One region of the Micromonospora sp. NPDC049529 genome, then DNA from elsewhere that is predicted to be linked to it. Evidence: riboswitches for the same ligand, from Rfam matches in the RefSeq annotation. Region 1 holds a riboswitch; each other region holds the start of a gene.

The links. A riboswitch is a leader RNA that binds a small molecule or an ion and turns the genes downstream of it on or off. The one in region 1 is predicted to bind cobalamin.
Region 2: it holds a riboswitch for cobalamin, as region 1 does, so the genes downstream of both, ACZ6QQ_RS36065 (ribonucleoside-diphosphate reductase subunit alpha) here and cobN (cobaltochelatase subunit CobN) in region 1, are expected to answer to the same signal.
Region 3: it holds a riboswitch for cobalamin, as region 1 does, so the genes downstream of both, bluB (5,6-dimethylbenzimidazole synthase) here and cobN (cobaltochelatase subunit CobN) in region 1, are expected to answer to the same signal.

What each region holds. Positions count from the first base shown of each region.
Region 1 covers NZ_JBVJHT010000020.1:25,154-29,370, forward strand. The annotation lists gene ACZ6QQ_RS29405 (precorrin-8X methylmutase) at 1-19, opposite strand, end outside; gene cobG (precorrin-3B synthase) at 19-1,314, opposite strand; cobalamin riboswitch at 1,436-1,556, shown strand; gene cobN (cobaltochelatase subunit CobN) at 1,680-4,217, shown strand, end outside.
Region 2 covers NZ_JBVJHT010000035.1:9,381-13,597, forward strand. The annotation lists gene ACZ6QQ_RS36060 (L-lactate permease) at 1-1,486, shown strand, start outside; cobalamin riboswitch at 1,591-1,826, shown strand; gene ACZ6QQ_RS36065 (ribonucleoside-diphosphate reductase subunit alpha) at 2,030-4,217, shown strand, end outside.
Region 3 covers NZ_JBVJHT010000001.1:554,396-558,612, reverse strand. The annotation lists gene ACZ6QQ_RS02625 (outer membrane protein assembly factor BamB family protein) at 1-990, opposite strand, end outside; gene ACZ6QQ_RS02620 (SRPBCC family protein) at 1,198-1,704, opposite strand; cobalamin riboswitch at 1,844-2,044, shown strand; gene bluB (5,6-dimethylbenzimidazole synthase) at 2,078-2,710, shown strand; gene ACZ6QQ_RS02610 (DUF397 domain-containing protein) at 3,087-3,287, opposite strand; gene ACZ6QQ_RS02605 (helix-turn-helix domain-containing protein) at 3,284-4,217, opposite strand, start outside.

The DNA of each region.
Region 1 (4,217 bases):
CGTCGCGGACGTAGTCGATCACGTACCCCTCCGTGCCGCCGCGATCGCGGCAGCGGTCTCGTCCAGCGTCGCCGACCGCGAGCGCGGTCGACCGTCCAGGCTGACCCGGTACCCGTCAGCGGTGGCCAGCACCTCGACATGCCGGTCCGCCGGTTTGCCGCAGCGCCGCTCGCAGCCGACCCAGTGCACCGGCAGTCCGGTCGGGCCTGACCGCGCCGGCAGTCCGGTCGGGCCCGACGGCGCGGCGGCGTGCACCACGGTCGCGTCGGTCCGTACGTTCGCGAGCGCCTTCGCGCAACCGGGCGCCCCGGCGCAGCCGGTCACCCCGACCCAACCGGCCTCGGCATCCGCCACCAGAGTCTCGGCGGCCAGTGCCGCCAGCCGGCGCCCAGCCTCGCCGGTGTCCAGATCGGGGACGACAACGGTGCGCCACGGAGTGATGTTGATCTCGTTGCCGCCCGCCCCGGCGGCTGCGGTCAACGCGGCGAGCTGGGCCCCGGTGAGTCGACCGAGCGGCACCACCAGCGCCAGCGCGACCCGCCCGTCGAGTTGCTCCACCGTCCCGACCGGTGCCCGGGTCGGTGTCGAGGCGGGGACGAGGTCACCCGGCACCGACACGAACCGTGAATCGACGGCGGCAAGCAGCCGGGCGGTGACACTGCGTATCCCGTTGTCGAGTTCTGCCAGCCGCCAGGCGGTGCTCTGCTGGGCGGTGGACTCGGACAGGAAGGCGCGGGCGGCGAGCAGGGCGGTCGAGGCGGCGGCTGCCGGCGGTACGCGTACGCCCGTGTCGGTGCCGGCCAGCAGCACCGCCACCGCCCCTCCCGGCACGGCGTGCAGCCCGACGTCCGCGCCGAAGCCGGTCACGTCGCCCCGCCCGTCGTCGACGGTGAACAGGAACCGGCCCGGCAGCCCAGCCAGCGCCGGATCGGCGCAGAGTCCGTCGTCCAACTCGTCGACCAGCCCCCGGACATCGAGCAGACCCCCACCCACCCGACCACTGAGCACGGAGGCGATCACGTTGCGTACGCGTTCGTGGCTCTCCGAGGGCAGCAGCCCGGCCGCGTACAACCGGGCGGCCAGGTCCCGTTCGGTGCCCGTCCGCAGGCCCCGGAGCTGCACGTTGCCGCGCGAGGTCAACTCCAGCGCGCCGTCACCCCATTCGAGCGCGGCACCGGCCAGTGCGACGAGCTGGTCGGTGTGCAGCCGCCCACCGGGCACCCGCACCCGGGCCAGGTTCCCGTCGGCGGCGACATGTACGCGCAGCGTCCCCGGACAGGCGTCCGGAGCCGACCGCCCTCGTGGTGACCACACCCGGCGGATACTACGGCCTGCGCAGGCCCGCCCCGGCGGAGCGGCACCTCTATCGGGGGCCGCTTGACGAACCGGGGTCCGAGTCGTGAGAGTGAGAACCGCTGAACGCGGCGACAGGTGGAGGAAGCCGGTGTGATCCCGGCGCGGTCCCGCCACTGTTACCGGGGAGCGGACCCCGACACGGTCACGGCCCACACGGGCGGGAAGACCGGGGCGAGCGACGATCCGGGAGCCAGGAGACTCCGGGTCACCGCGCGGCATCGAGCGGACCCGTCCGGGCCCGCCCCGAGCCGCAACCGACGAACCCGGGGCGCGGACCCCGAGGGAGGAACCACCATGTCACGCCACGCCCTGCGCGGTGCCCGATGATCCTGCTCCTCTCCACCTCGGACACCGACCTGCTCAGTGGCAGGGCAAGTGGCGCCGACTTCCGGCTGGCGAACCCGGCCCGTACCTCGGTCGAGGACCTGCCCGCCCTGCTCGACGGCGTCGACCTGGTGGTCGTCCGCATCCTCGGCGGCTACCGCGCCTGGGAGGAGGGATTGGACTCGCTGCTGGCCGGGGCGCTGCCGGTCGTACTCCTCGGTGGTGAACAGGCACCGGACGCGGAGCTGATGCGCCGCTCGACCGTGCCCGCCGGGGTGGCCGCGGAAGCCCATGCCTACCTCGCGCACGGCGGCCCGGCGAACCTCACCGAGCTGCACCGCTTCCTCTCCGACACGGTCCTGCTCACCGGCTACGGCTTCGCCCCGCCGGTGCCGACCCCGGAGTGGGGACGGCTGGAGCGTGAGCCCCGCGACACCGCCGGCCCGGTGATCGGCGTCCTCTACTACCGGGCCCACCACGTGGCCGGCAACACCGCCTTCGTCGAGACGCTCTGCGCCGCGATCGAGGACGCCGGTGGCCGCCCGCTGCCGATCTACTGCGCCTCGCTGCGCAGCCCCGCACCCGCCCTGCTGGACACCCTCGGCGAGGCCGACGCGCTGGTCGTGACCGTGCTCGCCGCCGGTGGCACCCGCCCGGCCGACGCCGGTGCCGGCGGTGACGACGAAGCCTGGGACGTCGGCGCGCTCGCCGCCCTCGACGTGCCGATCCTCCAGGGGCTCTGCCTCACCAGCAGCCGCGCCGTCTGGGCGGACAACGACGACGGTCTCTCCCCGCTGGACACCGCCACCCAGGTCGCCATCCCCGAGTTCGACGGCCGGATCATCACCGTGCCGTTCTCGTTCAAGGAGATCGACTCCGACGGGCTGACCGTCTACGTCGCCGACCCCGAGCGGTCCGCGCGGGTGGCCGGCATCGCGGTCCGGCACGGCTCGCTGCGGCACACCCCGCCGGCCGAACGCCGGATCGTGCTGATGCTGTCGGCGTACCCGACCAAGCACGCCCGGATCGGCAACGCGGTCGGCCTCGACACGCCGGCCAGCGTCGTCCGGCTGCTCACCGCCATGCGCGAACAGGGGTACGACATCGGCCCCGCCGACGGCCCCGACGCCTTCCCCGGAGTGGCCGCCGGTGACGGCGACGCCCTGGTGCACGCGCTGATCGCCGCCGGTGGACAGGACCTCAACTGGCTCACCGAGGAACAACTCGAAGCCAACCCGATCCGGATCCCGGCCAGCCGTTACCGGGCCTGGTACGACACCCTCCCGGTCGAGCTGCGCGAGGGGATGGAACGGCACTGGGGACCGCCGCCCGGTGAACTGTTCGTCGACACCTCCCGCGACCCCGAGGGTGAGATCGTGCTGGCCGCCCTGCGGTCCGGCAACACCGTCGTCATGGTGCAGCCACCACGCGGCTTCGGTGAGAACCCGGTCGCCATCTACCACGACCCGGACCTGCCGCCGAGCCACCACTACCTGGCCGCGTACCGGTGGTTGGCCGACGAGTTCGGGGCACACGCGATGGTGCACGTCGGCAAGCACGGCAACCTGGAGTGGCTGCCCGGCAAGACGCTCGGCATGTCCGCCGCCTGCGGGTCCGACGCCGCCCTCGGCGACCTGCCGCTGATCTACCCGTTCCTGGTCAACGACCCCGGCGAGGGCACCCAGGCCAAGCGGCGGGCGCACGCCACCCTGGTCGACCACCTGATCCCGCCGATGGCCCGCGCCGACAGCTACGGCGACATCGCCCGGCTGGAACAGCTCCTCGACGAACACTCGAACATCGCCGCGCTCGACCCGGCGAAGCTGCCGGCGATCCGGGCCCAGATCTGGACCCTGATCCAGGCCGCCAAGCTCGACCACGACCTCGGCCTGTCCGACCGGCCGCACGACGCCGAGTTCGACGAGTTCATCCTGCACGTCGACGGGTGGCTCTGTGAGGTCAAGGACGTGCAGATCCGCGACGGGCTGCACGTGCTCGGGGTGGCGCCGAGCGGGCAGAACCGGGTCGACCTGGTCCTCGCCATGCTCCGCGCCCGGCAGATGTGGGCCGGTCAGGTCGCCGCGCTACCCGGCCTGCGCGAAGCGCTCGGCCTCACCGAGGACGGTTCCGCCGGCCGGGTCGAGGTGGACCGGATCGAGGAGACCGCCCGCGCCCTGGTGCTGGCGATGGAGGAACGGGACTGGGCGACCGGCGTCGCGGTCGACGTGTGCGAGCGGGTGCTCGGAGACACGGTGGCCGACCACGTGCCGGTGGTGCGGGTGCTGGAGTTCGCGGCCGCCGAGATCGTGCCCCGGCTGGACCGGACCACCGACGAGATGACCGCCGTCCTGCACGCCCTCGACGGCGGTTACGTGGCCGCCGGCCCGAGCGGGTCGCCGCTGCGCGGCCTGATCAACGTGCTGCCGACCGGCCGGAACTTCTACTCCGTCGACCCGAAGGCGGTGCCGAGCCGGCTGGCCTGGGAGACCGGGCAGGCGATGGCCGACTCACTGCTCACCCGCTACCGGGCCGACACC
Region 2 (4,217 bases), on a different contig from region 1:
CTACCAGATGACGGTGGCGGTCGGCTCCTTCGACGTGCTGCGGCGCTCCTTCGCCCGGGTGAGCGACGACCGGCGGGTCCAGGCGCTGATCATCGCGTTCTGCTTCGGCTCCCTGCTGGAGGGCCTGGCCGGTCAGGGAACCCCGGTCGCCATCACCACCGTGATGCTGCTCGCGCTCGGCTTCCGGCCGATGATCGCGGCGATCGTCGCGTTGGTCGCCAACACCGTACCGGCCGCGTTCGGGCCGCTGGGGCTGCCGATCACCACCCTCGCCCGGGTCACCGACCTGCCGGCCACGGAGTTGGGGGCGATGGCGGGCCGCCAGGTGCCGGTGATCGCGGTGTTCGTACCGCTGCTCCTGATCTGGCTGGTCGACGGACGCCGCGGGCTGCGCGAGACCTGGCACCTCGCGGTGACCTGCGGGCTCACCTTCGGCCTGGCGCAGTTCCTGACCTCGAACTACCTGTCGATGGCCCTGGCCGACATCGTCGCCGCCCTGGTCAGCGCGGTGGCCGTGGCGGTCGCGGTACGCCGCTGGCCGCCGCGACGCGAACCCGCCGAACACCCCGACCGCACCGAGCGGGAACCGGACGGTGGCTCGCGGCCGTCGCCGGACACCCCGGTCGGTTCGCGGACGTCGCCGGACACCCCGGTCGGTGCCGGCGGATTACGGCCGGGGGCCGACGCCCGCCCGTCGGCGTCGACGGCCGTGCTCGCCGCACGCCCCGGCGTGGACGGGGCCGATTCGCCGGCCGACGTCTGGCGCGCCTACTCGCCGTACGTCACGATCGTCGTGATCTTCGCGCTCTCCCAGGTACCCGCGGTCTCCGGGCTGCTGAACCTGGTGACCGTGACCTTCCACTGGCCGGGTCTGCACCTGGAGACCGGCTCCGGGGCGCCGTCGACGATTCCGCTCTTCCGCCTCAACTGGTTGTCCTCGACCGGAACCCTGCTGGTGCTGGCCGGTCTGATCACCATGGCGCTGCTGCGCGTCGCGCCGCGTACGGCGGTGCGGGCCTACCGGGACACCCTGGTCGACCTGCGCTGGGCGATCCTCACTGTCTGCGGGCTGCTGGCGCTGGCCTTCGTCATGAACGCCAGCGGGCAGACGACCACGCTGGGAACCTGGCTGGCCGCGGCGGGCGGGTTCTTCGCCCTCCTCTCCCCCGTACTCGGCTGGCTCGGTGTCGCGCTCACCGGATCCGACACGTCCTCCAACTCGCTGTTCGGCGCTCTCCAGGTGAGCGCGGCGCAGCAGACCGGCCTCGACCCGGTGCTGGTGGCCGCCGCCAACGCCTCCGGTGGCGTGGTCGGCAAGATGATCTCCCTACAGAACCTCACCATCGCCGCGAGCGCGGTCGGGCTGCACGGCCGGGAGGGCGACCTGTTCCGCCGGACCTTCGGCTGGAGCCTCCTGCTGATCGCCGCGATGGCGCTGCTGGTCGGTCTCCAGGCGACCCCGGTCCTGTCCTGGATGGTGCCCTGACGGCGGTGGCGGTGGGCCAACCGCCGGGAGTGCTCCGCCGCCACGTGTCCTCGGCGACACACCAACACGACATCTGGTGTTCAGCAACCACGCTCCCCCCATATATAGTCCGTGACGCAACTGGTTCGGCCGGGCATCCAACCCGGCCGAGGCAAGAGGGAACCCGGTGCGAATCCGGGACTGCCCCGCAGCGGTGAGTGGGAACGACAGCCGTCACACAGCACTGGGAGACGCCCGGCCGACGCCGGGCACGCCCCCGGGAAGCGACGGCCGGTAGGGGGTCACGGGTTCCGTGGCCGCGCCCACGAGTCCGAAGACCTGCCAGTCGTGCCGCGCCCGGCCAACGGTGCGCGGCGGTCCGAGGCCGCGCGGGACGGCTGACGGCTGCGACGCACCCTCGGGTGCGTCTCCGCCTGCCTGCGCGCACTTCCGGACCTCGTCGGCGACGAGTACGAGGAGCGACAGGTGACGGTCACACAGGTGGTGGCGGATGGTACGACGACGGACGGCGGTTCACCGAGCGCGGGGCAGCGGCGTACCCCGATGCGGGTGCGCGAGCGCGACGGCGCACTGGAGCCGGTCGACGTGAACAAGATCGTCCGGGCGGTGCAGCGCTGGGCGGACGACCTGGACGACATCGACCCGACGCGGGTGGCGACCCGGACGATCAGCGGTCTCTACGACGGGGCGACCACCGCCGAACTGGACCGGTTGTCGATCCAGACCGCCGCCGAGATGATCGGCGAGGAGCCCCAGTACTCCCGGCTCGCCGCCCGGCTGCTCGCCGGCTACGTCGACAAGGAGGTACGCGAACGGGGCATCGCCTCGTTCAGCCAGGCGATCCGGCTCGGCCACGAACTCGGGCTGATCGGTGACGAGACGGCGCGGTTCGTCGCGGTCAACGCCCGCAAGCTCGACGACGCCATCGACCCCACCGCCGACCTGCGGTTCGAGTACTTCGGGCTGCGTACGGTGCACGACCGTTACCTGCTGCGCCACCCGACCGACCGGCTGGTGCTGGAGACACCGCAGTACTGGCTGCTCCGGGTCGCCTGCGGCCTGTCGCAGACCCCCGGCGAGGCGATCGGGTTCTACCGGCTGATGTCAACGCTTGCCTACCTGCCGAGTTCCCCGACGCTGTTCAACTCCGGCACCGCGCACACCCAGATGTCGTCCTGTTTCCTGGTCGACTCGCCCCGCGACGAACTCGACTCGATCTACGACCGGTACGCCCAGGTGGCGAAGCTGTCGAAGTTCGCCGGTGGGATCGGCATCGCCTGGTCGCGGGTCCGGTCCCGGGGCGCGCTGATCCGGGGCACGAACGGCCTGTCGAACGGGATCGTGCCGTGGCTGCGGACCCTGGACGCGAGCGTGGCGGCGGTCAACCAGGGCGGCCGGCGCAAGGGGGCGGCGTGCGTCTACCTGGAACCGTGGCACCCGGACATCGAGGAGTTCCTCGAACTGCGGGACAACACCGGTGAGGACGCCCGGCGTACGCACAACCTGAACCTGGCGAACTGGATCCCGGACGAGTTCATGCGGCGGGTCGAGGCCGACGAGGTCTGGTCGCTGTTCGACCCGGCCGAGGTGCCCGAACTGCCCGACCTGTGGGGGGACGAGTTCGACGCCGCGTACCGGTCCGCCGAGGCCGCCGGCCGGTTCGTCCGCCAGGTCAGGGCACGCGACCTGTACGGGCGGATGATGCGCACCCTGGCCCAGACCGGCAACGGGTGGATGACGTTCAAGGACCCGTCGAACCGGCTGTGCAACCAGACCGCTGAACCGGGCAACGTGGTGCACCTGTCGAACCTCTGCACCGAGATCGTCGAGGTCTCCGGCGACGGCGAGACGGCGGTCTGCAACCTCGGTTCGGTCAACCTGGCCGCGCACCTGGCCGGTGACGACGTCGACTGGGACCGGTTGCGCGAGACGGTTCGCACCGCCGTGGTCTTCCTCGACCGGGTGATCGACATCAACTACTACCCGAGCGCCGAGGCGGCGGCGAGCAACCCACGCTGGCGCCCGGTCGGGCTCGGGCTGATGGGGCTACAGGACGTCTTCTTCGCGCTCCGGCTGCCGTTCGACTCGCCCCGGGCGCGGGAGTTGTCGACCAGGATCTCCGAGGAGATCTACCTGACCGCCCTGGAAACCTCCGCCGGGCTCGCGCAACGGTTCGGCCCGCACCCGGCGTACGAGCAGACGCGGGCCGCCCGGGGGCAACTCCAACCCGACCTGTGGGGCGTGACCCCGACCCAGACCGAGCGCTGGGCCGCCGTACGGGACCGGGTCGCGGCGTACGGGCTGCGCAACTCGCTGCTGGTCGCGATCGCCCCGACGGCCACCATCGCCTCCATCGCCGGCTGCTACGAGTGCATCGAGCCGCAGGTGTCGAACCTGTTCAAGCGGGAGACCCTCTCCGGCGAGTTCCTCCAGATCAACACCGCTCTGGTCCGGGAGCTCAAGGCCCTGGGCCGGTGGACCGAGCAGGTCCGGACCGAGATCCGCCGCGCCGAGGGCTCGGTCCAGGGCATCGCGGCGCTGCCGGCCGACGTACGGGAGCTGTTCCGGACCGCGTGGGAACTGCCGCAGCGCTCCCTGATCGACCTCGCCGCCGCCCGCTCCCCCTACGTCGACCAGAGCCAGTCGCTGAACCTGTTCATGAGCGCACCGAACATCGGCAAGCTCTCCTCGATGTACCTGTACGCCTGGAAGTCGGGGCTGAAGACCACCT
Region 3 (4,217 bases), on a different contig from region 1:
GTGCACCAACCCCGGCTGTAGGGCGACGATCCGCACCGGCGCCGGCCCGGTCCGCCGCCACAGCTCGGTCCCGGACCGGACCGAACGGGCCACCAGCTCGTTGCCGCTCGGGGTCAGCGCCACATCGCCGTCGAGCACCGCCTCGGCCGGGTCGAGCACCGGCACCGGCACCGGTTCGCCCCGGTCCAGCAGCCAACCACGGCTGTTGCCGGCGCTGGTCGTACGCATGGCCGAGCAGTTCGAACCGCCGTTGCCACAGCCGACCGGGACCAACCCCAACTCGGGTCCGGCGTCCTCCGGCCGCCACCGGTTGACCAGCCGACCGGTCTGGACGTCGTGGAACTCCGCCACCTGGGGAGCCGCGCAGGCGTCGACGGTGACGAGTTGACCGGCGGTGGTGGTGAGCGCACCGGCCCGGCAGGAACCGTCGATGTCGACCCGCCACAACTCGTGCCCGTCGGCCAGGTCGAGACCGCGCAGCCCGGATCCGCCGATCACCACCAGTACGGCCCGTCCGCTGCTCCCGGTCGCCGGAATCAGCCCGGCCGGGGTGTAGTTCGTGCCGGCTCCGGTGCGCCGCCCGTCGTACCCGTGTCCGGGGGGTGGGCCGTCGGCCCGCCACCTGATCCGGCCGGTACGGGCGTCCAGCGCGACCAGGTCGCCATCCGACCAGCGGCTGACCACGGTCGTCCCGACCGCCACGACGCCGATCAGCTCGGCCGGCCAGCGCCGGTACGACCAGTACGGGGTACGCCGGGTCCGGGCGTCGACCGGCTCGTCGGCGCGCACCTGGCGGGTGGTGGCGTAGATCCGCAGCCGACCGTCGACGATCAGCGGAGCGGAGGCGAGCGTGCCGACCACCCCGATCGCCGGGCGCACCGGAGCGGGATAACCGGTACGGGCGGTGGTGAGCACCTCGGTCGGAGCGAGCACCCGGTACGCGATCACCGCGACCGACGCCACGACCAGCACGGCCGCGATCACGATCACGGCCGGCCGGCGCCGACCCCACCTCCGGCCCCGCGATCGCATCCAGCACCTCCGCCGGGCACCCTACCGAGCCATGCCGGACCGATGCCTGTCAGGTCAGTCGGCAACGCCCCGTCCCGTGTCTCGGCGCCCCGTCCCGTGTCTCGGCCGACGGCGGTAGCCGCTGGGCGGCGCCTCCGGGGACGGGGCTGTGGCGGCCGGTCCCGATCAGGCCGCGGCGGCCGGGTCGCCCCGGTGGTCGCCGTCGGGCGAGGTAACCACGGCGGCCAGGTCGGCCAGGTCACGACGGAGCGCTCCCTCGACGGTACGAGCGGCCAGCCCGCCGAACACCAGCGCGAGCAGGCGCGCGTACGGCGCCGTCACGGCGCCCTCCTGGACCACGCTGACCGCGGTCCAGCCACGCCGACGGCGCCGCCCCTCGACCGGTGTGAAGGAGTACACGGTCCGGTAGTCGACGCCGACGCCGGACGAGCTGACCGTGAGCCGGTGCGGCGGACTCGCCTCGTCCACCCGGAACTCCTCGATCAGCTCGGTGCCGTCCGGCAGGCGGTGACTCTCCCGCCAGACCGTGCCGACCCGCATCGGGCCGGTGGTCAGCACCTCGATCCCGTTGATCGTCGAGAGCCAGTCGGACCGGCCGGGCAGGTCGGTGAAGACCTGCCACAGTTCCTCGGCGGACGCCTGCACGAGCCGGGTCACCGCTACCGTCGCCATCGCACCTCCCCAACCTCCACCGTACGGCGGGTGACCGACCATCCACGCGAACATTCGCGGAAGGCGACGAGAACGTGACGCGAGTGACGCCGGGAACCTGTCCTCGCCGTCCGCCGAGCCGGTGGCGCTAGGGTTCGTCCTGGCACAAACGTTGCGAGGTGCCCCGCGCGAGCGGGGAGAATCGGGAAGCCGGTGTGAATCCGGCACGGGCCCGCCGCGGTGACCGGGGAGCTGCCACCCACGCGTACGAGACGCGGCCACTGGCCCGAACAGGGCTGGGAAGGCGGGTGACCAGCGCAGATCCGGGAGTCCGAAGACCGGCCTCGCTGTCACCTGCCCCGTTCTCGGGGCACGAGCGCAGCGGGAGCCTGCCTTGGACACGGATCTTTACGAGGTCATCCACCGTCGCCGGGACGTACGCGGCCAGTTCACTGGAGCACCGATCGCCGACGAGGTGTTGGAGCGGGTACTGACGGCGGCGCACGCCGCGCCGAGCGTCGGGCTCTCCCAGCCGTGGGACTTCGTCCTGGTCCGGGATCCGGACCTGCGGCGGGAGTTCCACCGGCACGTGGAGCGGGAGCGGGACAGCTTCGCGGCCACCCTGGAGGGTGAGGCCGCGCGGCGGTTCGCCGGGATCAAAATCGACGGCGTACGCGAGTCGACCCTGTCGATCGTCGTCACGTACGACCCGGAGCGGGGTGGCCCGTCGGTGCTCGGCCGGCACGCGATCGCCGACGCCGGGCTCTACTCGGTCTGCCTGGCGATCCAGAACCTCTGGCTGGCGGCGAGTGCCGAACAGCTCGGGGTCGGCTGGGTCTCCTTCTACCGGGAGACGTTCCTGCGTGACCTGCTCGGCATCCCGGCCACCATCCGCCCGGTCGCCTGGCTCTGCCTGGGCCCGGTGACCCACTTCGAGCAGACGCCCGACCTGGAACGACACGGCTGGCGCCAACGCCGCCCCCTGTCGGCGGCGCTGCACCACGACCGCTGGCACCCGTCGGCCTGAACCTCTCCGTCGGGAACCGGTCGGCAGGGGCGAGCCGCCCTGCGGGCCGAGGTCGCCGCCCTGGAACAGCTCACCGCATCCGTACCGCCACCGACCCCGGCACGACCAGCTCAGACTCAGACTCGACCGATCCGGGGCGACCGTGAGCTGCCTGACCGCGCCGGGACTCTCACAGCGCGATTGGCAAAGTTTGCCTAAAAACCCCGGTTTGCCTGCGACAGCTAAACGTGGGTTTTTAGGCAAACTTTTACTGTCCGCAGACGCCCCACCTCGGCGCCGAAGCGCACGGACAGACCATGATCGACGCCCGCTGAGCTGTTCTGTTGACCGCCCCCACAACAGGTGAGCGCGCGTGGATCATGTGTTCACCCAGCCGTCAGCGACGGAAGGCACCTGACTTCGCCCCACCGACGAACGCCATCCAACCCGCCGACTCCACCACCAGCACCGGCCCAGCCACATCCTTCGAATCACGCACCCCGACAACCCCCACCAGGTTGTCCGCCACCTCAACGCACTGACCTTGATCATTCGAGCGACTGCTCTTGCGCCAGCGGGCTCCTGAAAGACTGCTCACGACTCATACTCCTTCGCCGCGCGCACGAACTCATCGCGCGATGCGGCCTCGTTCAGTGCTGACGCGGTGATGTCCTCGAAGGCAAGGGCGTACCGCGCGGTCTCGGCTGGCTTGTCCAGGTAGAGAGCACCGGTCAGGCCCTCCACGTAGATTGTCGTGGGTTCCTGGCGCTTCGGAAAGTCCATGATGGTAAATCCACCGACCATGGTGCCTCCGTGGATGCCGGCGCTGAACGGCAGCAGGCGGATGGATACGTTGGGCAGCTCGCTTGCCTCGGCCAGGCGCCGCAGCTGCCGGGCCATGATCTGCCCATCCCCGACGGGCCGACGAATGACCGCCTCGTCGAGCATCACGTCGAATACCGGCGCTTGCGGGTCGAGCCTGGTCAGCAGGCGGGCCCTGCTCATCCGCACCGCGACGCGCCGCTCAATCTCATCGGGTGACAACCCCAGCACGCTTCTCTTGAACACCGCTGTGGCGTACTCCCTGGTTTGCAGGACGCCGGAGACGAGATCGGTGTGGTACTCGCGGAGCTTGCTCGCGGCCTCTTCGAGACCGATGAACAGCTCGAACCAGGGCGGGATGTCCGCGTAGTCGTGCCACCAGCCCTTGGACTTGGTGTGCGGGGCGATGGCGGTGAGGGCGGTGGTGGTCTGCTCGTCGGCGCCGTACAGGTCGCACATGGCCTTGACGTCGACCGTACGGGCGGGCAGCTCGCCGCTCTCGAAGCGCCACAGCTTCGTCACCGACCACTCCAGCGCACGGGCGGCGTCCACCTGCGGCATACGCGCCTCGTGTTCGCGGAGCCGGCGCAGCTCCCGGCCGAGCTGTCGACGCGGGACGGTCGACCCGACAACGGACTCCGGCATGATGCTCCCCCCGGCCTGTGCATCGTCCACTCGTCCGGTCGTGCTGTCGGCAAAGACGATG